2 linked regions of the Natronosporangium hydrolyticum genome follow. The protein of the gene in region 1 interacts with the protein of each later gene in a pairwise test. Links are inferred from orthologs where the notes say so. Each region holds a gene or a part of one and is shown on either strand. Other genes may lie near its edges.

Region 1 (3,804 bases):
CCCTACCACGGCGAACAACACGAACAGCATAACCAGCAGCACCAGGGCGGCGAGGTCGATGCTCACGCTACCAATCCGCAACGGTGGGATCACCCGCCTCAACGCCTTGAGGGGCGGATCGGTGACGGTCCACACGGACTCCATCGTCGCGGCCGCCCCCCGACCGGGTTGCCACCGCCGCGAGTAAGCCAGCACCCAACTCATCACAAACCGGGCGAACAGTAGGAGGAGGAACAGGTACAGCAGGACATAAACCACCTGCAGCACAAGCACGAAGCCCACTGGCACATCCCTCGTTCGGATTAGGCGGAGCTGGTGGCGGACTCACCGGTGGTGAAAGAACTCACCCTCCGCGATCTTGGCTTTGTCCTCCGCGGTGACGTGGACATTTGCCGGCGAAAGCAGAAACACCCGGTTCGTCACGCGCTCCATAGTACCGCGCAGTCCAAACGCCAGACCGGCACCGAAGTCCACCAGCCGGCGGGCATCGGCCTCCTCCATCTCGGTGAGATTCATGATCACCGGAGTGCCTTCCCGGAAGTGTTCGCCGATGGTGCGCGCCTCCCGGTACGTGGTCGGATGCAGCGTCGTGATCTGGTAACGCCGCTCCTCCTCGCTGGCGGCGCGCTCGTTCGGCACGACCGGTGACGGCGCCAATGCGAGGTTGTCCCGGGTGAGGTGACTCACGCCGCCGTCACGGCTCGCCGACTCCCGCGTGATCGAACGCACGTTGCTGCGAGCTTCCTCACTCCGCTCCGGTCGGCGGGCTCCACCCCGGTCAGCGGACCGCTCCGGGGCCCGCTCGGGGGCGCGCTCAGACGCCCGCTCTGGTGCCCGCTCCGCGGGCCACAGACTCTCCCGCGAACGGGAGGGCGGTGCCTCGTCCTCGTCCCCGTAGTCATCGTCGTACTCCGCCGCGGACTCTGTACGCCGCGGCCGGGCACGGTCACGGCCGGCCTGGGTGAACTCACGCTCGTCGTACGCGTCGCTCTCATCCTCGATGAGACCGAGCCACACCCCCGCCTTTCGCAGTGCGCTCATGGCTGACCCTCCGTCCGGAGCGACCGTTCCCCCGCGAACCCGGAATGACACCCGTGTAATTTGGCCGCCCAGCTCAGGTTACCGCAGGCTGTCACGCTTTCCGAGCAAGGCGGAGCCGATCCGTAGGTGTGTCGCTCCACAGGCGAGCGCAGCCTCAAGGTCCCCGCTCATCCCGGCAGAGACCATGGTCGCCGCCGGATGCTCCGCCCGCAACCGGGATGCGATGTCGGCAAGCTGACCGAACGCCTCCGTCGGCGACCACGACATCGGCGCCACCGCCATCACCCCCCGCAGCCGCAGCGACGAGGCGGTCACCACCGCCGCCACTACGGCCGGCAGCCCGGCCTGCGAAATCCCGCCCCGTGACTCATCATCGTCGATGCTCACTTGGACCAGCACCTCGAGCGGCTCGACCCGCTCCGTAGCGGCGGCCGCGGCGAGCGCCCCGGCGAGCCGCACACTGTCGACGGTGTGCACGACATCGGCGTAGCGCGCCACCGAACGGCATTTGTTGCGCTGCAACCGCCCGACGAAGTGCCACCGGACCGACGCACCGACGGCCGCGGTCTCGGCGGCCTTCGGCGCGGCCTCCTGGTCCCGATTCTCACCAATGTCGGTTACCCCGAGCCGGGCCAACCGAACCACATCCGCGGCCGGATATGTCTTCGTGACCGCGATCAGCGTCGCCTCAGCGGGATCCCGGCCAGCCGCCCGGGCCCCCTCGGCGATCCGCTCCCGAACCGCCGCCAGGGACGCCGACAACTCGGCGAGCCGAGGGTCACCCCCCGCGTCGAGATCCTCCCGGAGCGTACTCACGATCCGTTCTTGAGGAACTCGGGCACATCGACGTCGTCGAACAACACCCGACGCGCCGTCGGCGGCGGCGAGGTCGGCGCCGCTGGCGGGGCCGAGGTCGGCGGCTCCGGCGGCGTGGCGGGCTTACGCGGCTCCGCCGGCTTATACGCGGGCGTGCCGCCGTCGAACCCGGCGGCGATCACCGTCACCCGGACCTCGTCGCCGAGGGCATCGTCGATCACCGCCCCGAAGATGATGTTCGCTTCCGGGTGGGCCGCGTCGGTAACCAACTGAGCCGCGTCGTTGATCTCGAAGAGCCCAAGGTCCGAGCCGCCGGCGATAGACAGCAGCACGCCCCGGGCGCCGTCCATACTCTGCTCCAGCAACGGACTGGAGATGGCGGCCTCCGCCGCCTCCACCGACCGGCTGTCGCCCCGCGCCCCGCCGATCCCCATCAACGCACTGCCGGCCCCGCTCATCACGCTCTTCACATCGGCGAAGTCGAGGTTGATCAGACCCGGTGTGGTAATCAGGTCGGTGATGCCCTGGACACCCGAGAGCAGCACCTGATCCGCCTGCCGGAACGCGTCCATCATGCTCATGCTGCGGTCCCCGAGCGCCAGCAGCCGGTCGTTAGGGATCACGATCAGCGTGTCGCACTGGTTGCGCAGCTCGTCGATGCCGGTCTCCGCCTGCACCTGGCGCCGCTTACCCTCGAACGAAAACGGACGGGTCACCACGCCGATGGTCAGCGCGCCGAGTTTACGGGCGATATTGGCCACCACCGGAGCGCCACCGGTACCGGTGCCGCCGCCCTCACCGCACGTGACGAAGACCATGTCGGCGCCCTTGAGCACCTCCTCGATCTCGTCGCGGTGATCCTCGGCGGCGTGCTTGCCGACATCCGGATCAGCACCCGCCCCCAGCCCACGGGTCAATTCCCGGCCCACGTCCAACTTGACGTCGGCGTCGCTCATCAACAATGCCTGGGCATCGGTGTTGACCGCGATGAACTCAACCCCCTTGAGTCCCACCTCGATCATTCGGTTCACGGCGTTGACGCCGCCACCGCCGATGCCGACGACCTTGATGACCGCGAGGTAGTTGTGCGGATGCGTCATCGGTCAGCCCTCCCTTCGATCGAGGCGACTCGCAAGCTACCACCCTCTACTAGAGGCCAACAGTAAAGTCAACCTTCTCACGCAGCGTAGGCGCCGGGCCCGCCAGAGCCGGGCACCACGCTCCCGGCGTGTCGGACTTTTGAATCAGCGTACGCTGACCACCTGCGGCGCGCTCACATCGATAATCTCACCCTCCTGGTCCAGCAGTGCAGCCACCACCCGGGCTTTGAGTTCGCTATCGTGCTCATCACCCCAGATCACCGTCCAGCCTGAGGAGAGCTCCAGCTCGATACTGACCGGACCGGTAACCGTCACCGTCAACAGCTGTTCACGCAACGGCGGTGCCAACGCCGCAAGCACCGTCAGCGCCGACCGGATCTGCTCGCCAGCGTCACCGGTGTCGGATACCACCACCTCCGGCAACCCCGCCGGCGCCCGCGGCACCTCATGAAACAGCAGCCCCTCCGCGTCGACCAAGGCGAACTCCCCACCGGTCGACACCGCGGCGACCGGCTCCCGCTCCACCACCTCGATCACCACGGTGTCCGGAAACCGACGATGCACCTGCACCGACGCCACCGCCGGCAACTGCCCGACCCGTTCGACGACGTCGGACTCCCGGACCCGCAACAATGGCGTCCGGCGATCCACCCCGGCCACCGCCACCACCTCCTCGGCAGCGACCAGGTCAGCGCCGGCCACCTCGACCGAACGCACCCCCAGCAGCGACGTTCCCCACAGGAGCCAACCCGCGAGCATCGCTGTACCGAGCAACGCCCCCGACCCGAGCCACCATCGACGGCGACGCACCGCATCCCGGCGGCGGGGTCGACGCGCCATAAAGAAC
Region 2 (3,982 bases), 2.1 Mb from region 1 along the record:
GAAGATGCTGTCCACCTGGCCCCGGTCATAGCCGCTGCCGAACCGCCGAGGTTGGAACCCCCGCCGCAGCTCGTCGAGGCGTCGCAGATCAGCGGAGGCCGGCCCGGAGACCGGCGGCCCATCGTGGCCGCCGCCGCCCATCGGAGCGGCTCCCATCGGCCCCGGGCTGCGAGGAGTCATCGGTGGTGGCGCGGAGCTGGGCGGCCCACCCGAGCCGTGCGCGGGGGGACGGCCACCGGATGGCCGACCGGCAGGCGGGCCGGAGCTGTGCCCCGGGATTCCCGACCGCCCGGCCGGCCCGCCCGGCGGCTCGTCAAAGCGCATCTCGCTGGTCATGTCGTCCATCTGCCCGGGCGGCGGAGCGTGCCGGCCGGGGGTACGCGGTTCGAACCCACCCCCGAAGGTGGTCGGCTCGTCGTACTGGCCGTACGGCTCGGGCTCGGGGTAACCGCCGCGGCCGGGTGGGGGCCCACCATGCCCCTGTGGGCCATGTCCCGGCGGGCCACCATGCCCCGGCGGGCCGCCCTGACCCTGTGGGCCCTGGCCGTGTGGGCCACCATGCCCCGGCGGGCCGCCATGGCCCTGAGGGCCCTGCCCCTGCGGCCCGCGCCCGCCAGGTCCGCCGAAGCCGCCCTGGCCGCCGTGGCTCGGCGGTCCGCCCGCATGACTGGGAGGTCCGCCGGGTCCGCCGGGCCCATGTGGGCCAGGTCTCGGGGCCGGCGAGTGCGGCGGGCCACCGGGCATCGGCATCCGCTGCTCCGGCGGACCGACCCGATCCGGCGGACCGCCCATGTGCTCGGCAGGGTGGCCCGCGTGTTCTGGCCGCCCCATCCGATCCGGCGGGCCCAAGCGGTCAGGCGAGCCCATGCGGTCAGGCGGACCCGAGTCGGGTGGACCCATCCGGTCCGGGCCGCCGACCATGCGCGGATCCGGGCCGTACGGACCGTCCGGCTCTGGCTCGGCCCCTTCCTCGAACTCCGCTAGTTGCCGCTCGACGCGGTCCAGGTGCAGATCCACCTGCCACTCGTCATAGCCGCCGAACCGAACCCGGAAGACGACATCGTGGACTTCCTGCGCGCTGACCGGCGCCTCGACCGGCTCACCCTCGAGGGTGTCCTCCACCCGATCGAGGAAGGCATCGACCTCATCGACCTTGTATCCGCGGCGCAGCGCCCGCCGCCGGAACCGTTGTCCGTGACTGGTCACTGATCAAACCTCTCCATGCGTCGCCACCCCCGCCGAGTCCCCCCGTGTCTCCACACCTGCTTGGTCTCCGGACGTCGCCGCCAATTGGCCGCAAGCGCCGTCGATCTCGCGACCGCGGGTGTCGCGCACCGTCGTCGCCACCCCGGCCGACCGCAGCCGGCGTACGAACTCCCGCTCCACCGGCTTCGAACTGGCGTCCCACCGGCTACCCGGAGTGGGGTTGAGCGGAATCAGATTGACGTGCGCCAGCCGGCCGGCGAGCAGCTCACCGAGCCGGGTGGCTCGCCAGGGTTGATCGTTGACGTCCCGGATCATTGCGTACTCGATGGAGAGGCGTCGCCCGCTGCGAGCCGCATAGTCGAAGCCGGCATCCAGCACCTCGGCGACCCGCCACCGCCGGTTGACCGGCACCAGCTCATCACGTAGCTCATCATCGGGGGCATGCAGTGAGATCGCAAGCGTCACCGGCAGGTCTTCGGCGGCGAGTCTGCGCATCGCCGGCACCAACCCCACGGTCGAGACGGTCAGATGCCGATGTGACAGGCCGAGCCCCTCCGGCGGGGGCGCTGCGAGCCGACGCAGCGCCGCCACCAGCCGGGAGTAGTTCGCCAGCGGCTCACCCATCCCCATGAAGACCACGTGCGAGAGGCGCTGGGACAGCTCCCTGGCGGCGCTCCCCGCCAACGAGACCACCTGGTCCACGATCTCGGCGGTGGTCAGATTACGGGTAAGGCCAGCCTGACCGGTCGCGCAGAAGGGGCAGGCCATGCCACAGCCGGCCTGGCTGGAGACGCAGGCGGTCACCCGGTCCGGGTACGCCATCAACACGCTCTCCACCATCGCGCCGTCGACCAGCCGCCACAGCGTCTTGCGGGTGGTGCCGCCGTCGCAGGCCAGCTCCCGGGCCGGGGTGAGCAGCGAGGGCAACAGGTGCTCGACGAGCCGGTCGCGGGCCGAGGCAGGCAGGTCGGTCATCTCGGCCGGATCCCGCACCAACCGCCCGAAGTAATGGTGCGACACCTGACCGGCCCGGAAGCCGGGCTCCCCCAGCGCCGCTGCGGCGGCCCGACGCTCCGGCATCGCAAGATCTGCCAGGTGCCGGGGGACCTGTCTCGGAGCAGGGCTCGACCGGGCAACCGGCGACCCCGAGCCGGTGACCTCGACCGGCTCGGTGGGTAGCGCGACGACAGGGAGGGAGTTCATGGCGTTATCCAGTCTCGCATGGCAATGCTCGGGCAGCTTAGTGGGCCACAACACTCAGTAGCAGGTATGCAGCGGGCGCGGCGAAGAGGATCGAATCGAGCCGGTCCATCAGGCCACCATGTCCGGGCAGCAGGCCACTCATGTCTTTCACCTTCAAGTCACGCTTCAGCACCGACTCGGTCAGGTCGCCGAGCACCGCGGCGCCCGCGACGAGCAAGCCGAACAGAGCGCCCCACCACCAGCCGACTCCGAAGGCTAGCCACAGACCGACCGCTCCCCCAGTCGCCGCCGCCAAAAGTGACCCGACCAACCCTTCCCAAGACTTCTTCGGGCTGACCCGGGGGGCGAGCGGGTGCCGTCCGAAGAACACCCCGGCGACGTAGCCACCGGTGTCGCACAGCACCACCACCGCCAGCGTCACCAGCACCCGCCAGTGGCCGTCGTCTGCCGCCCCCAGCAGGGCGGCGAAGCCGGCGAGGAAGGGGACATAGACCGCGATCATGAAGGCCGAGCCGACATCCCGTAGGTAGTTGTCGGGGCCGGCGGCCAGCCGCCAGGCGAAGATGCCCGCAGCGGTCAGGAGTAGTCCGAGCGTCAAACCGGCGGGGCCGATGAACCAACCCACGGCCGACATCACCGCGCCGCCGACGAGCAGCGGCACCAGCGGCGGCCTCGCCCCCGTAGTCTGCACCGCCCGCGTCGTCTCCCAGGTGCCGACCGCTACCGCGGCCACGACCACGACCAGGAACGCGGGCCGCCACACCAGCAGCGACGCGAGGACCGCTACCGCGAGTGCGCCGCCGACCGCGAACGCCGCGGGGAGGTTACGTCCGGCGCGCGGCTGGGCCGGCGATGGTTGGTCCGAGCCACCGCCGCTCGGCGGAGCATCAGCAGCGTGGGGTGCGGAGGGGGGAGCTTTCGGCAGCGGGTCGGATCCAGACTGCGGTGGCAGCGGCGCTCCGCCCGCGGACGCCCCAGAGAGGTCGCCCATCAGACCTCGAGCAGCTCGGCTTCCTTGTGCTTGAGGATCTCGTCGACGTGCCCCACCTGCCGATGGGTGATCTCCTCCAGCTCCCGCTCCGCGCGCCGGCCCTCGTCCTCGCCGACCTCACCCTCCTTGACCAGGCGGTCGATCTCCTCCTTGGCCTTCCGGCGAATGTTGCGGATAGAGATCTTGGCGTCCTCTGCCTTGCCGCGCGCTTTCTTGATCATCTCGCGCCGGCGTTCCTCAGTCATCTGCGGCAGCACCACCCGCAACTGGGCGCCCTCGTTGCTGGGATTGACACCGAGGTCGGAATCCCGGATGGCCTTCTCCACCGCCGCGATCTGGGAGGTGTCGTAGGGCTTGATGATCGCCATTCGCGGTTCGGGAGTGCCGATCGACGCCAGCTGCGGCAGCGGGGTCGGCGATCCGTAGTAGTCGATCATGATCTTTGCGAAGATCGCCGCGCTCGCCCGGCCGGTCCGGATCGCACCGAACTCCTCCTTGGCGTGCGCGATCGCGCGCTCCATCTTCTCCTCAGCCTCGAAGAGTGCCTCGTCGATCACGTTCTCTCCTCCATGCTGCCGCCTG

The links. The genes of interacting proteins can lie anywhere in the genome.
Region 2: the proteins of ftsZ (region 1) and rlmN interact in binary tests that used the Escherichia coli proteins (3 or more experiments, as listed by UniProt). The link is inferred for Natronosporangium hydrolyticum from one-to-one orthologs.

Annotation. Positions count from the first base shown.
Region 1 is NZ_CP070499.1:1,967,333-1,971,136, reverse strand. Bases 906-3,670 are described here. They hold ftsZ (cell division protein FtsZ), read right to left. Parts: upstream 2,958-3,670; coding sequence 1,854-2,957; downstream 906-1,853. Other genes in these bases: JQS43_RS08775 (cell division protein FtsQ/DivIB), read right to left, coding at 3,102-3,670; JQS43_RS08785 (YggS family pyridoxal phosphate-dependent enzyme), read right to left, coding at 1,120-1,857; JQS43_RS08790 (cell division protein SepF), read right to left, coding at 906-1,041. Also shown: JQS43_RS08795 (YggT family protein), read right to left, coding at 1-273; more of JQS43_RS08790, read right to left, coding at 325-905; more of JQS43_RS08775, read right to left, coding at 3,671-3,804. UniProt on the Escherichia coli protein: Essential cell division protein that forms a contractile ring structure (Z ring) at the future cell division site. The regulation of the ring assembly controls the timing and the location of cell division.
Region 2 is NZ_CP070499.1:4,062,224-4,066,205, forward strand. Bases 310-3,252 are described here. They hold rlmN (dual-specificity RNA methyltransferase RlmN), read right to left. Parts: upstream 2,410-3,252; coding sequence 1,210-2,409; downstream 310-1,209. Other genes in these bases: JQS43_RS18195 (DivIVA domain-containing protein), read right to left, coding at 310-1,206; JQS43_RS18205 (phosphatidate cytidylyltransferase), read right to left, coding at 2,447-3,252. Also shown: more of JQS43_RS18195, read right to left, coding at 1-309; more of JQS43_RS18205, read right to left, coding at 3,253-3,400; frr (ribosome recycling factor), read right to left, coding at 3,400-3,957.